One region of the Paenibacillus sp. 7523-1 genome, then DNA from elsewhere that is predicted to be linked to it. Evidence: predicted binding sites of a transcription regulator. Region 1 holds the regulator's gene; each other region holds the start of a gene.
What was found. The regulator LexA, encoded in region 1, represses DNA repair genes until DNA is damaged. The targets are predictions, from matches to a motif close to CGAACATATGTTCG.
Positions count from the first base shown of each region.

Region 1 (5,648 bases):
AATGATTTTGCATCATTCACCGAGGTTATCAATGTTTAAAAATGCACCATTGTTCAATTCTGAAATAATCAGAAATTAGCAATAATACGATCTAATTCTGATAAGTGCTTAATCTCATGATCAGGTACATACGACTCCGAGTTCACTTTGTTCTCCCGATTAATCCAGACAGCCTGGATTCCTGCTGACAAAGCTCCGCGGATATCCGTCGTGAGTTTATCTCCAACCATCAAGCCTTCTTCTGGTTTTACTCCAAGTTTGCTAAGCGCATGTTCAAAGATAGACGGATCCGGTTTTCCTTTTCCAAAAGTACCCGAGATGATGATCTCATCGAAGAAAGGAGCCAGTTCAGGCACACCATCCAGCTTCTCTTGCTGCAGAGCAGGACAACCATTCGTCAAGAGCAACAGTTTGAATTTTCCCTGCAAGTGACGCAAAGTGTCCATTGTTTCTTCATATACATGAGGTCTGGATCTTCGCTCTGCTCCAAATTGCGAGGCAAGACGTTCGGCCAAATCTTCACGATCCACTCCCAGCTTCAATAAGCCACGACGCCAGGACTCCTTACGATATACAGGGGCAAGCTGCTCCAATTGACGGAATTCCGGCTGATCACCGCCTGTAAAATTAGCCCATAGTCCTTCAAACGGATTGATACCAATCATTTTGGTGAATGGAAAGGTTTCATAGGATTCATATAGACTACGAGCTTCATTACGAACAGCTTCTTCCAATGCCCCAGCATCAACGCCGGTTTCTTGTGAAGCAAGCAGGCAAGTTTCGTGGAATGCTTCCCGCACACTGCGTTCATCCCACAATAAAGTATCATCCAGGTCGAACAAAATCGCTTTTAATGCCATTCCGATCATCTTCCCCTTTGTGAATAATTACTTTTTCTCGTCTGTTTCTACAGTAATCTGATGTGCTTTGGCAAATTTCAGAAGTCGTTCAGAAATGGCATCTGTGTCATAGCGGTTCAACAGTTTAGTGAACACCCATCTTTTGCCACGGCTGTTATGTTCGATAACTACCGTTCCCTGTTCGAATCTAAACTTAACGATGTCATCTACTCCAATGGAGCGTTCCCGATTCCCTTTGGTTGTTATAATCCGGTTGCTCCCTATTTTGATGTAAGGACGGCGAAGCATAAAAATCACAGCCAAAAATACATACAACAGCATCGTAACCCAGTCCCATGTTGTCATCGGAGCTTTAACAAGAAATGTGCTCATAAACAGATACAAAAACGCAAGTCCAATGAGGAAAATAGGAAACAGAAGACTGCGTCCTTTGAATATGTCCTCACCGGGCGTACCCGAAATCGGTTGACCATTTTTTTTGCGCTGCTGATTCAACTGCTTTGAATTTTTCCGAACCGTTCTCTCGAACGAACGAGCCATGAGAATCCCCCTTATGTCATCTTTGTATCGGCTTACAAAATTCGCAAACCGACATTCCCCCTATAAATTTGCATTCTCAAAATAAAAGGAAGAAACCTAAATATCATAATGATATCTTTAGGTTTCCTTAGTGTTTGAGTTTGCCTTGGTGGCCTTGATCCTTCTCATCATCAACAATTTCAATAGAATCCAGTTGCTGTCTGAAGTTGCTGCGGATGTTGTTTAAGTAAATTTCTCTAAGTTTAGCACGTTCGGCAAGTTCTTCCTCTGAAAGTCCAGTGGACTTTTGTTTACGAGCCAATTCATTGATGCGTGCTACCAGGCTATCTATATCCAAGCTTGTCCCCTCCAAAAATACAAAGTCATACTAACTTTGACATGATCGAGGCGGCTTGTCAAGGCTGCTACTTACTCGCTCGAATGAATCATGATTTTAAGGTGTAAACTGAGGCAAAATTAGGACTTGTCCAGCTTGAATTGAAGTCGTTTGAAGCTGGTTTACTTTCTTTATTGCTTCTATATATACACGTGTATCCATATTTTCCGGTTTATGCTCCAAAGATAAGCTCCACAATGTTTCACCCTGGGATACCGCAATTTTGCTGCCAGGAAGAACATTGTTCTCGTCTCCTGCAAACACAGTCAATACAGTGCTGCAGCCAATGAATATGATTAACGATGCCATAATCAATTTCAACATCCATGTTGGCATCTTGGCTTTTGCAAACCATTGTTTAAAGTTACCTATGTTAGACTTGACTGCTTCCGAGTTCATCGGTTCATAAATACTTTGATAAGTGGAATATCTCATATTAATCGTCCTCCAAACGTTTGTTCCTATCTGTTAAAATCAATATAACACGAACACTTGTTTTGTACAACAGATTTTTAGAACAATTGTTCGCTTTATTTCAAACCCCAAATTTCCTGTAAATCTCTAGATGAATCCAACTCGTTATTTACTATTGTTAGATTTGAAGGACTATACGAATAAAAGACTCAAAAATATTGATTTTATCGGATTTTATTTAGAACTTATGTTTGTACGAACGGAGGTTCTATGTTATAATTTTCCCAAACGTTACTAAAATGGGGTTGATACGGTATGTCGAAGATATCCAGCAGGCAGCAAGCTATTCTGGAATTTATACGCAATGAAGTCCGGTTGAAGGGATATCCTCCTTCCGTACGTGAAATTGGTGAAGCGGTTGGACTGGCTTCCAGTTCTACGGTTCATGGACATCTGGACCGCTTGGAGAAGAAAGGTCTCATTAGACGTGACCCTACTAAACCGAGAGCCATTGAGTTATTAAGCCAGGAGGAATCAGAACACTCCCATCAGTTTGCACACAGTGTTGCTCGCATTCCTGTCGTAGGTAAAGTCACTGCAGGGGTTCCGATTACCGCAACAGAGAACATTGAGGATTATTTCCCGCTACCGACACATTATGTTGGAGAACAGAAAGTATTTATGCTCTCTGTTGTTGGTGACAGTATGATCGAAGCAGGGATCGTCAATGGAGACTACGTTATCGTGCGCCAGCAGCAAACAGCAGATAACGGGGATATTGTCGTTGCGATGACTGAAGATGACGAAGCTACAGTTAAAACATTCTACAAAGAGAAAGACCATATTCGTCTTCAGCCTGAGAATGCAACATTTGAACCACTTCGTTTAAAACATGTTAGCATTTTGGGTAAAGTGATTGGCCTTTTCCGTGATATTCACTAGTCTTTCTTCCAACAGCAAGTCAGCTGAACTGTAATGACAAAAAGAGGTTGCCCTGTTCAACAGGACAACCTCTTTTTATATGTTAAATTTCGACTTCGTTAATTCCATTTGTTATCGTTTGAGAATGCTTTTGTGATGAGAGAATACTTCAAAACTTTGCTGACCATGATATGACCCCATACCACTCTCTCCTACACCGCCAAACGGTAAATAATGTGAAGTCATATGAGACAACGTATCATTAATGCATCCCCCACCGAATGACACTTGATCCAAGACCTGATTCTGCAGCTCTTCTTGCTGCGTGAACAGGTATAGCGCCAGCGGTTTGGGACGGCGTACAATCTCAGCGAGCAGAGGATTAAGATCATCGTAAGTCATTACCGGTAGAATGGGACCGAATATCTCTTCTTGCATAACAGGTGAATCCCAGTCCACATTTCCTACCAAGGTAGGTTCAATCAGCAGCTGATCCCGATCAGAGCGACCACCAATCAGAGTATCACCATCTTCTAAGAATACAGACAGTCGATCAAAGTTACGTGTGTTGACGATATGCGGGAAATCAGGATTTCCCATGACATCCTTACCGAATTTATCTTGAATCTCCTCACCAATCTCTTCAAGGAGTTTATCGTGTACGTCTTGATGTACAAGTAAGTAATCCGGAGCAACACAGGTCTGACCCGCATTCAAGAACTTACCACGAACGATCCGCTGAGCTGCCAACTTCAAATCTGCGTCTTTATGAACAATTACAGGGCTTTTTCCACCAAGTTCAAGCGTTACCGGCGTAAGATGCTCTGCTGCTGCTTTCATAACGATGCGACCAACACCCGTGCTGCCTGTGAAGAAAATATAATCAAACTTCTCTTTCAACAAGGCTGTGCTCGTTTCGACTTCACCTTCCATGACAGCTACATATTCCTCAGGGAAAATATCCGTGATCAGGTCATACGTCAGACGTGACACTGCCGGCGTTAATTCAGAAGGCTTAATAACAGCAGAGTTACCCGCTGCAATTGCACCAATCAAAGGACCAAATGCCAGTTGGAACGGATAGTTCCATGGCGCAATAATGAGAGCAACTCCGTAAGGTTCTGGATAGATCGTGCTTGTACCATCAGGTATAACAGCACTTGTTGGCACTGCTCGAGGAGCCGCCCATTCCTTAAGATGTTCTAGTGCAAAATCCAGCTCACCCAAAACGATGCGAATCTCAGAGTTATATGCCTCTGTTTCTGATTTATTTAAATCTGTATGCAGTGCGTCCAATATCCGTTGCTGATATTTCTCTATTCCTTGTCTTAATTGCTGAAGAGCATGAATCCGATACTCAATATTTTTAGTTTGTCCTGTATAAAAGAATGCCCGCTGACTTGCAACGAGTTGTTTCGCTTGTTCCATATTAACATCTCCAATTAATGATTTAAAATTAAATTGCTAAAAATATAATTGAATTATATCTTGTTTATATGAAATTATCAACATATTAAAATGACTGTTCTCTGGAAAATATATATCTTCTCTCTTACTATTATATGTATACTATTAAATACTGCTATTTTCTTAGAAACCTAATCACCACTGTCCCATTATGTAATTCATTAAAAAAACCCTTGGCACTATTGCGCCAAGGGCTTTCCATATTAGTACAGCGTGATGTATTGATCGCGTTCCCATTGGTGGACTTGTGTACGGTACATATCCCACTCAATTTCTTTCAGCTCGTAGAAGTGAGCCAGGGCGTGATCGCCAAGTGCATCACAGATGACTTCACTGCGGATCAATTCGTTCAAAGCTTCTTTCAGGTCAGCTGGCAAGCTTGGAATGCCTTCTTCCACACGCTCTTCTTCTGACATAATGTAGATGTTACGGTCAATCGGAGCTGGTAAGGAAAGCTCACGTTTGATTCCGTCCAATCCTGCTTTCAATAAAACCGCCAAAGCCAAGTAAGGGTTAGCAGCCGGATCCGGGTTACGAACTTCAACACGTGTACTCAGACCACGGGAAGCTGGAATACGGATCATTGGGCTACGGTTACTGGCGGACCATGCTACATAACAAGGAGCTTCATAACCTGGTACAAGACGTTTGTATGAGTTCACAGTTGGGTTAGTAATTGCTGCAAACGCACGGGCATGCTTCAGCGTTCCAGCCATGAAGTGACGTGCAGTTTTGCTCAGACCCAGCTCGTCCGACTCGTCAACGAATGCATTCGCACTGCCTTGGAACAACGATTGGTTACAGTGCATACCGGAACCGTTCATACCAAACAGCGGTTTCGGCATAAAGGTAGCATGTAGACCATGCTGACGTGCAATCGTTTTAACAACGAGTTTGAACGTTTGGATCTGGTCTGCTGCTTTTAGAGCATCAGCATATTTAAAGTCGATCTCATGCTGACCTGGAGCTACCTCATGGTGGGAAGCTTCGATCTCAAAGCCCATTTCTTCAAGTGTGATAACGATGTCACGACGACAGTTTTCACCAAGATCCGTAGGCGCCAGGTCGAA
Region 1 is NZ_NPBR01000002.1:64,281-69,928, reverse strand. It holds gene CHH60_RS00425 (HAD family hydrolase) at 69-860, opposite strand; gene CHH60_RS00420 (hypothetical protein) at 888-1,400, opposite strand; gene CHH60_RS00415 (DUF896 domain-containing protein) at 1,528-1,737, opposite strand; gene CHH60_RS00410 (LysM peptidoglycan-binding domain-containing protein) at 1,834-2,211, opposite strand; gene lexA (transcriptional repressor LexA) at 2,506-3,132, shown strand; gene CHH60_RS00400 (aldehyde dehydrogenase) at 3,244-4,539, opposite strand; gene glnA (type I glutamate--ammonia ligase) at 4,782-5,648, opposite strand, start outside.

Region 2 (5,648 bases), on a different contig from region 1:
CTGATGACAGCTGCACTGCTATGAATGAGAGCCGTAAGGCAGGCACCAGCCAGAAATCCCCACCACAGGCTGTCAGCCGAGCGATCCAAAAACCACTGAAATACGCCCATGCTGCGCAGGGGGACAGCGATGGATTGCATGACTTGAATGCCGGTCATCACCAGAGCAAAACCGGCAGCTGCAAGAAAGCTGTACTGTGAGTTAAGTAGGAATCTTCGGGTATGTTCGGGGGCTGCTTGATTGCGTTCACTAAGAACAACAAAGACAGCCCAACCTGTAAGGGAAATGACTAGCAAGGGCAGGGCAGCACGTCCAATCTGTAACCCAATCAGCTCGGTTGTCAGGCATGTACCGATGTTCGTGCCCAGAATAATGCCTAGTGTGCGACCGTAGGTAATTAATCTTGCATTCGCGAGACCAATGGTGAGTACTGTAACGGCGGTGCTGCTCTGTAGTATTGCCGTGGCTCCTGCACTGAAAGCCATGCCTTTCCATGGAGCCGAAGTAGCTCGGTTAAGCCACCCGGCCAGCATTGGCCCAGCCATTCGCTGCAAGGCTGTTTCCATCAGTTTCATTCCACCGAAAAAGATAATTAGACCATATATGAGCGGCAGCACAATATCTCTGAACATCTCGTTCCATCATTCCTTCCGTGCCTAGTCGTTATCTCATCTTATGAATAAGAGAGGACAACCATGACAGCCGGAGACAATTGGTGCGAACGGAATTGGATCAGAAGAAGCGAAGTGTTCGCGTTTATCTCTGGATTTTCTCTTAGTGAAAGGGAATCAGAAAAATCCGGAGATAACAGCGATCAGAAGACCAATCTGTCCACGTAGCGGCAACATATAATTTGCAATTCCGTAATTTAGGATTTTCTTAACCTACTCACCTCACCATTCAAAAGATACGGTGATTCGTGTAAACGGAGCGGAGGGGACGGAATTGGATCAGAAGAAGCGAAGCGTTCGCGTTTATCCCTGGATTTTCTCTTTGTAAAAAGGGAATTAAAAAAATCCAGGGATAACAGCGATCGGAAGACCAATCCGTCCCCGCAGCGGTCTCCCTTTGCACTAAACCTATCTTTTCCAACTAATTTAAACTAACTACAAAAGGAAGTGGATTTACCTTGCCATCGGTTACACTGGAACGCAGTCGCAAAAAGCGGCTTGAACATGCACATCCATGGATATATAACAACGAAATTGCCTCGGTTGACGGTAACCCCGAACCGGGAGATCTAGTCAACGTATTGAATCATCAAGGTCGTTATCTGGCGACAGGATACTATAACCCTGCTTCACAGATTACAGTAAGAGTCGTTTCATATCAACCGCTGGAGTTTGAGCAGATGGACACCGCCTTTTTTGCTGCTCGCTTCAGCGACTGCCTGCGTCATCGGGAACGTTTTATCCAGGATGGAGAGGCGTATCGTCTCGTTTATGGAGAAGCTGATTTTCTGCCTGGCCTGATCGTGGACCGTTTTGGCAGTGTTCTTGTTGTGCAGTTGCTTACCTTGGGAATGGATCGCTGCCGTGAAGCCATCGTACAGGCTCTGATTAAAGTGATGCAGCCGGAAGGAATTTATGAGCGCAGTGATGTGCCGATTCGTGAGCTGGAAGGACTGGAGCAGACCAAAGGACCGCTGTACGGGGAGTGCCCACGTCATGTTACGGTAACCGAGAATGGCTTGCTTATTAAAGTGGATATCGTGGAAGGCCAGAAAACAGGCTATTTCTTCGACCAGCGTGAGAATCGTGCGGCAATTGAACCGCTTATGAAGGGCTGGGGCTATAAAAGCGGAATTATGTTGCAGGAAGTGGAACAAGAGGGAGGCCATCAGCTGCTGCCTGTTAATAAAAGCGGTAAAGTAGTGACCTTCCCCTATTGGGATGGGGCTACAGTTTTGGAGTGCTTCTCACACACGGGCAGCTTCACGTTGAACGCTTGCAAATATGGAGCCAAAAAAGTCACATGCCTCGATATTTCAGAGCATGCTATTGAAAGTGCCCGCACCAATGTAGAATTAAATGGTTTTACGGATCGGGTAGAATTTGTTGTCGCTGATGCCTTCCAGTATTTACGTGAACAGGTCAAGGGAGTAGAAGAGCGATCCGTACGTGCACGGGCAGCCGAACAGAAAGTGGATACCTCCAAAGCGCTTGCAGCTGGCGGCGGGAAAACATTTGATGTGGTCATTCTTGACCCACCTGCCTTTGCCAAAACCAAATCAGCAGTCAAAGGCGCGTGCCGTGGATACAAGGATATTAACCTGCATGGCATGAAGCTTGTGAATGAAGGTGGGTATCTGGTCACAGCGAGCTGTTCGTATCATATGCGTCCTGATCTCTTCCTGGAAACGATTGCGGATGCTGCTGAAGATGCAGGCAAGGTACTGCGCCTGGTTGAATGGAAAGCTGCCGGCAAGGATCACCCGCAAATTTTGGGTGTAGATGAAGGGCATTACTTGAAATTTGCCATTTTTGAAGTGCGCAGCAAAACAAACTGATCTGTCATTTTGTTAAAAGTGATGATAAGAAACAAGTCCACGGTGTAATAAGCTGTGGGCTTGTTTTGTGTTACAGGAAATCATTTGCCTTTACCGGATTGTGGCAAACGTATGTTCCGAACCAGGTCAGATATGTTATACTGGGAATTAAAATCTTGATCGTGATGGTTTGGAGGATTAGACATGTCTGTACGCTTTATTATTGGTCGGGCAGGCAGCGGCAAGACGACGCTGATTACCCGGGAAATTACGTCTTTGCTTCAAAAGGAACCTCAAGGCAAACCGCTCATATGGTTGGTTCCGGAACAAAGCTCGTTTCGTACCGAGCAGGCTTTGGTTTCTTCTGGCGCGATCAAAGGCACTATGCGTGCAGAAGTATTGGGTTTTCGCCGATTAGCCTATCGTATCATGCAGGAAGCGGGTGGGTCTGCGCGGATTCCAATCGGAGCCGAGGGGAAAAAGATGCTGCTTTATAAAGTACTTCAGCGGCGCAAGGAAGAGTTGAAGCTTTTTGGCGCTTCGGGCAATCAATTGGGCTTTATAGGGCATTTAAATGATTTGTACAGTGAGTTTAAGCGTTATGAACTAGATCCCAGCTTGTTGGAAGAAGGCCTTTCTAGTTGGAATACGTCTTCTTCAGCACCGATCCTGGGTGATAAGTTACATGATTTGCTTCTTATATATCGAGATTATGAACAGGAACTAACGGAACTCTACATCGATGATGAAGACACGCTGACAGAACTGAACGAACGTTTGGCAGAGAGTGAGCTTCTTCAGGATGCACAAATCTGGATTGATGGTTTTCAGGGCTTTACACCACAGGAAATGAGCGTAATTGGAAGACTGATGCTTCAGTCCTCTTCAGTAACCATTACGTTGACCTTGGATCGGCCATATGATCATGGGGCACTGCCCAGCGAATTGGACCTGTTCCATCCAACAGCGAGCGCATATGCGCGGCTCAAGGGTATGGTTGAGGATCTGGGAGTCATGAGCGAAACGATGGTGCTGCAGCCGGATGTTTTGCCAAGATATGAGCACAGCCCTGGTCTGGCCCATCTGGAGTCTGGGTTCGACCGACGCATTCGTTGGAGAAGTGATGGCCGCGATGCGGGCGTGAAGTTATACGCAGCCGAAAATCGCAGGGCTGAGATGGAAGGTGCACTGCGGGAAATGCGAAGATTGGCTCAGGAGGAAGGCGTGCGTTATCGGGATATGGCCGTACTCGTTCGTCAACTGGATGCCTATGCCGATATTGCCGAGCCACTATTCAGGGACTATGACGTGCCCGTTTTCCTGGATCGCAGAAGAAGCGAGCTTCATCATCCGCTCTCCGAATTCATTCGTTCTGCAATTGATGTCGTTCGTCGTCGCTGGCGTTACGAAGATGTATTTCGCTGTGTCAAAACGGATCTGCTGCTTCCTCGTGATGGTTCCATCACTCGTGAAGATATGGACCAGCTCGAAAATTATATACTCGCGTGTGGAATTCACGGATACCGCTGGACCGACGGCAAGCCTTGGAAATATGTCCCGAGTCTGTCTCTGGAAGACAATGGACAGGAAGGCAGAAGCCGAGGGCGTGAACAAATGCTGTCGCTCATGGAAAAATGCCGAACGGTCATTACGAATCCGATGGCTGCGTTTGAGAAACGCATGATCAAGGCCAAGACGGCAAGAGAACAGTGTGCTGCACTATATGGACTGCTCGAAGACGCAGAAATTCCCTGGAAACTCGAAATGATGTCTGCTGAAGCAACAGCTCAGGGCGACCCGGAGCGTTCGCGGGAACATCGTCAGATGTGGGGAGCAGTCCTGGATCTGCTGGACCAGATGGTGGATATGATGGGAACCGAACGACTGGACATCGATCTGTTTGCAGGCTTGATGGAGACGGGGTTGACTGAGCTGAAACTAGGACTTGTTCCTCCAGCGCTGGATCAGGTGCTGGTCGGTTCCATGGACCGGACTCGGCTGCAGGATATCCAGTATGTATTCATCCTGGGAGCCGTTGACGGTGAACTGCCAGCTGTACCGCAGGAAGATGGCGTGTTAACGGAGCAGGAGCGGGAGCTGCTGACCGAGAGAGGTCTCGGTCTTGGACCTGGAACAACAAGACGAATGCTGGACGAGCGTTTCCTGATCTATACCGCCTTGACTGCTGCAAGTAAGCAATTATGGTTGAGTTACCCTGTGGCTGATGATGAGGGTAAAACGCTTTTGCCTTCGGAAATTGTGAGACATGTACGAAAGATGTTCGGACTGAATGAAGTGCCACTTCTTGCACAGCCGCCAGTAACAGGTTTGGAAGAAGCTCACTGGCCTTATGTTATTCATCCAGAGCAGAGTATGTCGGTTTTGATTGGGCAGCTGCGCAGATGGCGCAGGGGTGAAGAGATTCCTGAACTCTGGTGGTCGGTCTACAACTGGCACTGCTCCAATGAGAGCCTCAGACCTCAGTTGGAACGATTGCTGGGCTCCATTTTTTATCGCAATCGTGCATTGCCTCTTCGTACTTCGACAAGCCGCCGATTGTATGGCACGGAGGTGCGGACAAGTGTTTCGCGAATGGAACGATTCGTGGCATGTCCATTCTCCCATTTTGCCTCGCACGGGTTGCGATTGAAAGAGCGTCAGCTATATCGTCTTCAAGCTCCGGACATCGGGCAGCTGTTCCATGCTGCGCTGAGTCAGCTGGCGATCCGACTGCGTGAAGAGAACCGCAGCTGGGGCAGCCTCTCTCCAGAACAATGCCGCAAGGAAGCGGAGCAAACAGTGGATCAGATTGCCCCGCAGCTTCAGGGCGAGATTCTGCTGAGCACGAAGCGTTATGGCTACATTTTCCGCAAACTGAAGGATATTGTAAGCCGCGCTTCGGTCATTTTGGGTGAGCAATCCAGACGGGGAAGTTTTGAACCTATTGGTCTTGAGCTGGACTTTGGGCCAGGCAAACCCTTGCCACCTCTTCGTTTCGAACTGGAGAACGGGTGTGTGATGGAGATTGTGGGCCGGATTGACCGGGTTGATGTGGCCGAGGGAGAAAATGGACTTTTGCTTCGGGTTATTGACTATAAATCAAGCCAGACGGATCTCAAATTGCATGAAGTGTACTACGGACTGTCCCTGCAGATGCTTA
Region 2 is NZ_NPBR01000010.1:160,491-166,138, reverse strand. It holds gene CHH60_RS12835 (Na/Pi cotransporter family protein) at 1-632, opposite strand, end outside; gene CHH60_RS12830 (class I SAM-dependent rRNA methyltransferase) at 1,130-2,509, shown strand; gene addB (helicase-exonuclease AddAB subunit AddB) at 2,693-5,648, shown strand, end outside.
Region 2: the regulator LexA is predicted to act here: its motif matches at 2,614-2,627, upstream of addB (helicase-exonuclease AddAB subunit AddB).

Region 3 (5,648 bases), on a different contig from region 1:
GGTCAAGTCGTAACGGATGGGAAGGCCACCAACCGGATTCGTCTCCAATTGGGAGATGAAAGCACAGGCGCGTCTACCGGAACAAATGCGAGCTCTGTCGAAGGCTCCGATGTAGGAACCGAAGGCTCTGTCACAGGCGGCGAATAAGGGCATTAACTGCGGGGGACAATAAGTTTGTCTTCACTAGCAGTTAACTTTCGGTAAAGCGAGGTGGATGGCTATGACAGTCAGCTGGATCGTCACAGGTTTAGGAATCATTGTCAGCCTCCTGGGTTATTATTTGACTCCAAGCGCTTGGGGTTACGGAATTTTGGGCTTCGGACTTGCGCACGTCATTCTGGGTGTGCTCGACATGTTCAGACAGCCCAACCGCAGCCGATATTAGATTGCTCTGCGTTAAAGCATTTTTGGTTACTGCAAAAGCGGTGGCTGAAAATGCTTTTTCGTTTGTTTACCCCTCAAAATTAGACTTTTCCCGGGCGAATCCTCTATAATGTTACACAGAACAAATGATTAATTGAAAGGGTGACCAGATTGAGCTCAGAGAATTCGTTCGATATCGTGTCCAAAATGGACTTGCAGGAATTAACAAATGCCGTTACTCAGACGGAAAAGGAAATCAGTACACGTTACGATTTTAAAGGTAGTAAAAGCAGCTTGAAACTGGACAAGGATGCATTGACAATTGTATCGGACGATGAGACCAAACTTAAGGCTGTTATTGATGTACTTCAATCCAAAATGGCGAAGCGGAATCTGCCGCTCAAAAACATTGACTATGGTAAAGTGGAGCCAGCTTCATCAGGGACAGTGCGCCAGCGTCTGAGTTTTAAACAGGGGATTGATCAGGATATCGCGAAAAAGATCAATATTCTGATTCGTGATTCCAAAATGAAAGTGAAGAGCCAGATTCAAGGGGACCAGCTCCGGGTAACTGGAAAGAGTAAAAATGATTTGCAAGCCGTTATGCAGCTTTTGAATGGTGCTAATCTGCCTCTTGATTTGCAATATACCAATTTCAAATAAGTTTGTTACGTCCATTTTTGTTGTGGAAAACGTGTTTTGACACTGCAATTGGCGTATATTATACTAAGTGTGCATTGCTAGCAATCAAGCATAAAGCCCAGTCATCATCGTTTTGCTGACTTTGTGAAAAGCAGTACACCTTTTGGAGGTCGCCGGAACGTTTTAAACGATTTTGCGTTTGAACGGTTGACTTTATTTTTTGCGTTTTTACATATGAGATCAGTGGTGTACTCAGTGTATTTTACATGTTCACCTTCCGGATGATGGATACGGGGTTAGGATGATTGTTTGAAGTATTGGAGGATAAGAGGGAGGGCGTCTTGTGAATTTACCCAACCGGATTACGCTTGCACGAATTTGCTTAATCCCTTTTTTAATGGTGTTTCTGCTCGTGGACTTTCCATTTTATCCGGAGCCTATGCAGATTGGAAGTTTTTCGCTTCCGTATAATCAGCTGATCGCTGCCATTATCTTCATCATTGCAGCCAGTACGGATGGAATTGATGGATACCTGGCAAGGAAAAACAATATGGTCACCAATTTGGGCAAGCTGCTCGACCCGCTGGCTGACAAGCTGCTAGTGACTGCAGTGCTCATTTCACTTGTTGAGATGGGTAAGCTGGACTCATGGATCGCTGTCGTCATTATCAGCCGGGAGTTTGCGGTGACTGGCCTTCGCCAAATTGCTTTGCTGGATGGATCGGTTGTTGCGGCCAGCAACTGGGGCAAACTGAAAACCGTAATACAGATTGTAGCCATCGTTTTGCTCCTGCTTAACAACTTCCCGTTCTCTTATACTGGGGTACATGTTGATGTTATAGCCGTTTGGGCTGCAGCGATCATTACGATTTGGTCTGGCATTGATTATTTCATCAAAAACAAAAATTTGCTTAATTTATCAAAAGCGTAAAAGTTTAAGGTAAAACGGGTAATTTATGAAGGACAGCTTGCGCAAAGGGCAATAGGAAAACATCCTATTGCCCTTTGATCACTCACATTGTGTACAGGAGGATGCTGAATGAAGGCAGAAATTATCGCAGTCGGAACAGAGTTGCTGCTCGGACAGATCGTAAATACGAATGCCAGATATTTATCCCGTGAATTGGCTGCTATCGGGATTGACGTTTATTTTCAAACGGTGGTAGGGGACAATCTGAATCGTCTCAGTGAAGCCATTCGAATTGCCCAAGGGCGAGCTGATGTCATTTTGTTCTCAGGCGGTATCGGACCTACGCAGGATGATCTAACCAAGGATGCCATAGCAGCAGTGTTGGGACGCAGCCTACATATTGATCGGATGGCAATGGATAAAATCGAAAGCTTCTTCAGGGATCGCAATGTGGAGATGACGGAGAATAACCGGCGTCAAGCCATCGTGGTTGAAGGAGGGACCCCGCTGGCTAATGAAACGGGTCTTGCAGCGGGTAATGCCATCTCGGATAATGGGAAGCATTATATTGTCATGCCTGGGCCACCAAAAGAACTGATTCCCATGTTTGAGCAGGAGGTCAAACCTTGGTTGTTCCAACATGTTCTTACGAAAGAAATGCCGATTTATTCGAAAATGTTGAAATTTGCCGGGATCGGTGAGTCGGCATTGGAAGACCGTCTGCTTGACCTGATTGATAGTCAAACCGACCCTACGATTGCACCTTATGCAAGTGAGGGAGAGGTAACGGTACGGGTGTCCACCAAGGCTCCAAGTGAGAATGAGGCCAAACAGAAGCTGGATGCCATGGAGGTACTCATTCGGGAACGGTTGCCTGAACACCTCTACGCGAACGAGGATGTGCCTATAGAGTACACAATTGTAACCATGATGGCTGATATGGGTCTGACCCTGAGCGCGGCTGAGAGCTGTACAGGAGGGCTTGTTATGCAGAGCCTGACTTCGGTTCCTGGCAGTGCTTCCATGCTCAAAGGCGGAATTGTATGTTATTCCAACGAGATAAAGGAAAAGCTGCTGAATGTTCCTCATGACTATCTGGAGGGTGAAGATGCTCCCGGGGCTGTGAGCCCTGAAGTTGCTAAAGTATTGGCTGAGCAGGTACGCATGATAGGTGATTCCGATTTTGGTTTGGCCGTTACAGGGGTAGCTGGTCCAGGATACTCTGAGCGTAAGCCGCCAGGTCTGGTTTTTATCGCACTCGCTGAGCGGGGGAAAGAGACGGAAATTCACGAATTGCGTATTAACGGTAATCGGGAGACGGTCCGCATCCGTTCGACCAAGGCTATTTTGTACCGTTTATGGCGCAAACTTGTCGCTATGGACTAGGTATACCTTGAATTGCTTTTACAGGGATAATCAGATATAATCTAAGCAGACGGAAGAACCGTAGAATTAGGCACTTAGCCTTGTTTGCGGTTCTTTTTTCTGTTTCATTGCAAGTTTTGCCTAGGAAGAGGCGCCTCGGCCTTTATAAAAAAAAACGAATGTATGTTCGAAAAAAAGCTTGGCAAACGTGTTAAAACAAGGTATCATTATCTTATAAACAGTAAAGGGTGTGAGCATATTGTCAGACCGTCGTGCCGCGCTTGATATGGCGCTCCGTCAAATAGAGAAGCAATTTGGTAAAGGATCTATCATGAAACTGGGTGAGTCAACTCACATGCAAGTGGAAATCATACCCAGCGGATCCTTGGCTCTGGATATAGCACTTGGAACAGGCGGCTTGCCAAAAGGCCGGATTGTTGAAATATATGGACCTGAATCTTCAGGTAAAACAACTGTAGCATTGCATGCGATTGCTGAAGTGCAAAGAGTCGGTGGACAAGCTGCATTTATCGATGCCGAGCATGCTCTTGACCCTCAATATGCAAGTAAACTGGGTGTTAACATTGATGAATTGCTTTTGTCCCAGCCGGATACGGGCGAACAAGCATTGGAAATTGCTGAAGCACTTGTGCGCAGTGGTGCTGTTGACATTATCGTTGTTGACTCTGTTGCTGCCTTGGTACCAAAAGCTGAGATCGAAGGCGAAATGGGGGACTCCCACGTTGGTTTGCAAGCACGTCTGATGTCTCAGGCGTTGCGTAAATTGTCTGGTGCAATCAGCAAATCCAAAACCATTGCCATCTTTATCAACCAGCTTCGTGAAAAAGTTGGTGTAATGTTTGGTAACCCTGAGACAACGCCTGGTGGACGTGCCCTGAAATTCTACTCTACAGTTCGTTTGGATGTTCGCCGTATTGAGAGTATTAAATCAGGTAATGACATCATCGGGAACCGTACCCGTGTGAAGGTTGTCAAAAATAAAGTTGCACCACCGTTCAAACAAGCAGAAGTAGATATCATGTATGGTGAAGGTATCTCCAGAGAGGGTAGTATCATTGATATTGGTACAGAACTCGACATCGTTAATAAAAGTGGTGCTTGGTATTCTTACGAAGGCGAACGTCTGGGTCAAGGTCGTGAAAATGCGAAGCAGTTTATGAAAGAGCATAAAGAGATCGCTCAAGTGATCGAGCAAAAAATTCGTGAAGCCAGCAATCTGACGACGGTAGTTCCTGCTCCTACGAGCGAAGATCAACAAAAAGAAGAAGCAGAAGAACAAGAATTGTTTGAGATTAACGAGTAATTCTTCCCTTGCCAGGAGGATCCAGAAGGCGTTGCTTACTGGTCTTCCCGGATTGGGGTGAATTGTACCGATCCTGCTAGGGGAGACGGCGCGTGTTTCTCGCGCTGTCTAACAGCTCCTGTCCATTGGACAGGGGCTGTTAGCACATTTATTGAGTGAGCTGGTGCCGGGTTGGATTCCCGGCTTTTTGCATTTTGGTCTGCAGGTTTCTTTAAGAAGATAGGTATTTCATAATTTAGAAAGATACAGAGTTGAACAAAAAGGAGGGAGAGGCCTGAATGGATCAACATGATGATGATTTGTACGAAACAGCAGAACTGGAGGGGATCTCCCAATTCCCGGATAACGAAGAACTTGTCATTACACGGGTAGAACGAACAAAAAGCAGGCAGGCCCGGTACCGGATCACGTTCGGTATGTACTCGATTACGGTTCTGGAAGATGTAATGATCAAATATCGAATGACCCGGGGCAACACATTTGTGAAGAAAGATCTCGAAGAGATTATAGTAGCGGATGAGCGGCAGCAAACCTATGTTCAGGCATTGCGTTACTTAGAGCACAAACAGCGTACAAGGCATGAATTAAGCCAGCGACTTCGTCAGAAAGAGTTTGCAGCACCATTAATTGAAGAAGTACTCGATCGGCTTGAGCAGGAGAAGCTTGTGGACGATGAAGGGTTTGCGAAGGAATGGACAAGGCAGCGTATGACAGGGCAGAGGAAGGGAAAACTGTGGATAAGGCAAGAGCTGCGTCAAAAGGGCATTGCCAATGAGCTCATCGCTGAAGCGCTTGAAGGCGTGGATGCGGATGTAGAGTTTGAGACAGCTTTGACCGCAGGGCGAAAGAAGTGGAACCAAGTCAAAGGGGACGTTGCAGAGAAGAAACGCAAAACGCTTCCCTTCTTGATGAGACGCGGTTTTCCTATGGATATGGTACGTAAAGTTGTGAATTGTTTAATTGAAGAAGATGAAGTCGAAGATTCTGAAGATGACGAGTTGTTACCATGGGATTAACAGAGACCACACAGTGTACTGCATTCTC
Region 3 is NZ_NPBR01000005.1:872,456-878,103, reverse strand. It holds gene CHH60_RS07305 (helix-turn-helix domain-containing protein) at 1-147, shown strand, start outside; gene CHH60_RS29725 (hypothetical protein) at 221-385, shown strand; gene CHH60_RS07300 (YajQ family cyclic di-GMP-binding protein) at 535-1,026, shown strand; gene pgsA (CDP-diacylglycerol--glycerol-3-phosphate 3-phosphatidyltransferase) at 1,349-1,936, shown strand; gene CHH60_RS07290 (competence/damage-inducible protein A) at 2,045-3,301, shown strand; gene recA (recombinase RecA) at 3,540-4,604, shown strand; gene CHH60_RS07280 (regulatory protein RecX) at 4,883-5,620, shown strand.
Region 3: the regulator LexA is predicted to act here: its motif matches at 3,457-3,470, upstream of recA (recombinase RecA).

Region 4 (5,648 bases), on a different contig from region 1:
GTTGAAATGGCAGAAAATTTGAGGGAAGCTGGACTACATGTAACGCTGGTTGAGGGTAACGAACAAGTGCTCACTCCATTTGATCCTGAACTCGCAGCTTCACTGGCACAAGAAATGGAGCAGCATGGTGTTAATTTGCAGTTTTCCAAGCGTGTAAAGGGTTTTCGTTCACTGGAGCATGGCATCGGGGTCGAGCTTGCAGATGGTCACATTTTAAAAGGAGATCTTGTGATTCTCGCGATTGGCGTGTCGCCAGATACCTCATTTCTGCAAAGCAGTGGTATTTCCTTGGGGACACGTGGACACATCATTGTTAATGAGGCCATGGAAACCAATATACCGCATATATATGCGGTTGGTGATGCAATTGAAGTCAGTGATTACATCCATGGAACCAAGACAGCGATTCCGCTTGCAGGTCCTGCCAACAAACAAGGACGTATTGCTGCGGATCGGATTGCTGGCATTAATTCTACCTACAAAGGAACACAAGGGACTTCTATTATTAAAGTGTTTGGACTGACTGGAGCAACCACGGGCAGCAATGAAAAGTTATTAAAACGTCATAACGTGGATTATCATACGGTGATTGTTCATCCTGCTTCTCATGCATCGTATTATCCAGGATCGAGTGCAATTACTCTGAAATTGCTGTTTTCACCTGAAGGAAGAATCCTGGGTGCCCAGGCAGTTGGATTTGAAGGAGTGGATAAACGGATTGATGACATTGCGGTTGCAATTCATTTTGGGGGTCATATAAGCGACTTGACTGAACTTGAACTGAGTTATGCACCGCCCTATTCATCAGCAAAAGATCCGGTTAACATGGCTGGGTATGCAGCAGAAAATATTATGGCCGGACGTGTCAAAACATTCACCTATGATCAGCTGTCTATGCGCCAGCCGGAGCAAACCATACTACTAGATGTACGTAGCGAGCTAGAGCATCGGAATGGCCACATTCCCGGATCATTAAACATCCCAGTGGATGAGCTTCGTGAGAGAATGGATGAGCTAGATGTCTCTAAAGAAATCTGGGTATACTGCCAAGTAGGTTTACGGGGATATACGGCAACACAAATTTTGCGTCAGCACGGTTTCAACGTTAAAAATTTGAGTGGTGGATTCAAAACGTATCGCCAAGCTCAATTTAAACCAGCTCCGTATTCTGGCCAAAAGCATGAGGTTACAGATGATCAGAATCATAGCGATCATGTTTCTCATTCAAAGCAAAATGCATTACATCAGAAGGATCAACCGTCTGCTCAGTCTCAGTCCCAACGTATCGATGAAGAATTGGATGTATGTGGATTGAGCTGCCCTGGTCCTTTAATACAAGTAAAGCAGAAGATGGATCAACTATTAGATGGAGAAACGCTACGGGTAAAAGCTTCTGATCCAGGGTTTTACGAGGATGTAAAGGCATGGGCAGCAATGTCTGGTGCAGCACTCATACAGTTGGAACGTGGTAAGAACGGTATCATTGAAGCAGTACTAACCAAGCAGACAGAAACGGTCAAATCATCTGCTTCGGAAGCTCAACATGTGGAACCTGCCAGTACGATGGTTGTCTTCAGTGGCGACCTGGATAAAGCCATAGCCTCTCTTATTATTGCTAATGGCGCAGCTGCAAGCGGGCGCAAAGTAACCATGTTTTATACATTCTGGGGACTAAATATTATTCGCAAGCATCAGCCGGGACCGGTATCCAAAAACATGATAGGCCGTATGTTTGATCTTATGCTGCCACGTGGTAGTCACAAGTTAGGCTTGTCCAAAATGAATATGATTGGTGTCGGTCCTAAAGTTATTCGCGGCATCATGAAGAAAAACAACGTCGCCTCTTTGGAGGAATTGATTCAAACTGCGTTAGCACAAGGTGTTGAAATGGTTGCTTGTCAGATGTCTATGGATCTGATGGGTATCCAGCGGGAAGAGATCATGGATCAGGTTACGATTGGTGGTGTAGGTTACTATCTGGGCCAGGCTGACAAATCAAACCATAATCTGTTTATATAGAAGGGCGTATCCACCTATATATTAATTAAATCAATCATGAAAAAGTCTCAGATCGACCTTGAGGGTTATTCCCTCAAGGTCTTTCTTTGTCGTAAGACACGCTTATGAAAGTTGAGTAGGACCATCCCTCCGATGAATATAAATATTTACCTCTTGCATAAAGAACGTGTGTTCGGTTTATAATATATACAAACATACGTTCTTAAAGTACAGGAGTGATTTCAGTGTTGACTAAGCAGCGAACCATTATGCTCATTGATATGCAGAGCTTTTATGCTTCAGTCGAAAAGGCGAAAATGCCTCAATACAAAAATAGACCCCTCGCCGTTGCAGGCGACCCAGCAAGACGCTCTGGAATTATTCTTGCTGCTTGTCCATTGGCCAAAGCGAAAGGTGTATCCACCGCAGAACCACTCTGGCAGTCGCTTCAGAAGTGCCCTGAACTAATCATTGTTAGACCTCATATGGAAGAATACATTGAAGTATCCACTCAAATCATGTCCATTATTGAGGAGTTTACCGATCTGGTTGAGCCGTACAGTATAGACGAATTATTCGCTGATTTTACAGGGTCTATGCATCTATTCGGTAATGATCCCGTCGATCTAGCCAAGCAAATTCAAGATAAGATCTATAATGAAACAGGGGTTTACGCAAGAGCGGGCATTGGTGAAAACAAAATCATTAGTAAATTGTGCTGCGATATGATCGCTAAAAAGGCCAATGGCGGCATTTTCCACTTAAAGAAAGAAGAATTACACCTCCACATTGGAGATAAGCCCATTCGCGATATGTGGGGGATTGGCTCAAGAATGGAAAAACATCTGTGGAAGATGGGTATCCGAACCATTAGAGACTTGGCGAACACACCACTTACCAAACTCAAAAGTAAATGGGGCGTTAATGGAGAGGTGATCTGGCGCATCGCCAATGGACTCGATAACTCACCGGTAACCGTCAACACACACAGTACACAAAAGGATATTGGCAACGGAATGACCTTGCCTAGAGATTACACAGAGGCTTGGGAGATCGAAGTGGTAATCCTCGATATCTGTACTGAAGTATGCCGAAGAGCTCGTAAAAAAGGACTGATGGGTAGTGTCGTTTCCGTGAGTGTGTCTGGAGCAGATTTCGACCATCCAACAGGCTTTCACAGGCAGGTTAAGCTGTCTGATCCAACAAACATAACCGTTGATGTGTGCAAGATCGCCAAACGCATATTTCATCAACACTGGGATGGGCAACCGGTGCGCCGTGTAGGCGTATCCCTTTCTCAATTATCCGACGCGGATACATATCAACTATCTTTCTTTGATGATCAGGAGCACAAACGGGCTATTGATCAGGTGATGGACGACATTAAGGATCGATTTGGCGACATTGCCATACTTCGAGCAAGCTCCATTACAGCTGCTGGTCAGGCAATCGATAGAGCATCTAAAATTGGGGGGCACTACAAATGAGCAAAAAACTTGAGGCCAATGGATTATGGGAATCGAGCCGCATGATGCTTCCACAACATAAAGAACGAATCATACAGCATCGTACTCAAATTCATGTTCAAGCCAAACCGCTAATTCATGAGGATGAGTGGGAGATCATTGCTCAAAATGTAGATATGTCGCTCAACTATACATTACAAGCCACCATTGAAGTGTTTAATGAGTCGGGCAATCGATATATACACGGAATCATTACTTCAGTCAGTACCGTTGGAAAGAAAATCAAAATTGAAATGCACAATGGATTTGAATGGGTCGATTTTGATCAATTGGTCACGGTCAAACTTGAAGAAGGAGGCGTGTACGGTGAGACAGACTTCTGAGGAACTTGCACTCGTGAAGAGGCTGGTAGAGCTTCCCTATCTGTTAAGTGCTCTGGAGGTAGATAAGCATAAAATATACGCTTCAAACTTTAAGATGAAATCGGTCTATGTTGATTACTTAGACGGTACCCAAAAGAAAATCGCTTTAGAGATGTACCGATCCAAACAAAGTTTAAAGGAACACCATATTAAAATCATTGATGAACAGAGATCTGAGCTAAGTTTAACGGTAAATTATTCGGTGAGAGGTTACATTCATAAAATGACGTTATTATGGAGCAAAGTGAAAGTGGATGTTACCTTAATGCTTACGGAGCATATGAACGTTGATATTACAGAATTGTCCAAATAACAACTAGAGTTAGAGCAGAAGATGGTATATAACTGCAAAGGGTGGACCATAATGCAGTTATAACCATTGTTTTCTTCTCCCGAATGGGTAAACCGACCTTTGAAGTTGAAAGGTCGGTATTTTTGTCGTTTATGGTCAGGAAGACTGATCATCTACCTAGCGCTGGAAGATAAGACGCAAGTTCCACTGGTTCTGTTCAAAGAAAGACTGGTGCGGTACGGTAATGTACCCGTCGTTTTTGAGGTGTAGGAAGGTGCTTCCAAACATTCTGGAATGGTTTAGGCAAATGTTGTCATTTTTATTCTAAACTATCCAAAACGGAATATGACATGTGCGATCCATGAGAGGTGGTTTACAGTTGACCACTGAGTTTAATGAGAATTTTGGCTTAGCTCATGTCGGAGAGGAGAGTCTCGGAGCCTTCTTCAACTACGCATCCAACTTGATTCTTTTCGTAATAATGGAAAGGGCTATTTCTTATTAATAAATCTAGATTGAAGCAGATGCAGATGAATGACCCTAATCAATGGTATAGATATCCCAATCTCGTTGTGCATTCTGCCGGATTGCATACATCAATTTTACTTCTTCAACCGAGCCGGTTGTTGTATCCAGACGTTCACCAAGAACCGTAATATGCACCTGATTCCTAATAAATGTACTTTCCTCAATGCTTTCGATACTTGAGAATTTATATTGGAACTGCTTCCCATAATAAAATTCCATCGCATCGGCAAGTCGTTCATCAACAAAACCCGATCGGTACATTTTGTGATCATGCTGCACGAGAGCAGTCAGGTTCTTTTCGAGTACACTCAGCACGGGGCGCTCATTTTCATTTAACAAGTCTTTAGCTGATTCTAGGTCAATGGTTAATCCAGCTTCAAATTCAATATTAGACGATGATTTAGTTACTGCATCTTGCGTTTTTGTTATATCGGAAGCTGCATCATATTTCAGTTCACTTTCCGATATGCTTGGTTTATCTTTTAGCAAACTATCGTTGCTACATGCTGTCAGAAAAATTAGAAAGATAGACAGGAATGTTATTACAATGGCTTTTGGCATTGAACCCTCCTTATGGCATTTGAAGATTAAACACGACGAAGTACGAATAAGTTACACTCCAGATCATTGCTCTCGAACATAATCTTAGGTGTAAATGCGTACTGATCGTTTTTCCAACCACAATGGTTGTATGCTCTTCCTTCATATCTGCAATTTCTTTTTTCGTTGACGATACCTCTTAAAGCGTAGTATTATTTTACCAATTTAGCTGTGTGAGGAGGATTCGGATGTCTACGATTAAGGCCATTGTACTGGACCTGGACGGAACTTTGCTCGGAAGTGATAAATCGATATCGCCCAGGAATGTTCAGGCTGTTAAACGATGTTTTGATTTAGGGATACATATTATAATTGCCACGGCAAGGCCGCCAAGAGCGGCAA
Region 4 is NZ_NPBR01000004.1:121,573-127,220, forward strand. It holds gene CHH60_RS02510 (FAD-dependent oxidoreductase) at 1-2,019, shown strand, start outside; gene CHH60_RS02515 (DNA polymerase IV) at 2,268-3,485, shown strand; gene CHH60_RS02520 (YolD-like family protein) at 3,482-3,847, shown strand; gene CHH60_RS02525 (hypothetical protein) at 3,831-4,199, shown strand; gene CHH60_RS02530 (hypothetical protein) at 4,719-5,267, opposite strand; gene CHH60_RS02535 (Cof-type HAD-IIB family hydrolase) at 5,495-5,648, shown strand, end outside.
Region 4: the regulator LexA is predicted to act here: its motif matches at 2,209-2,222, upstream of CHH60_RS02515 (DNA polymerase IV).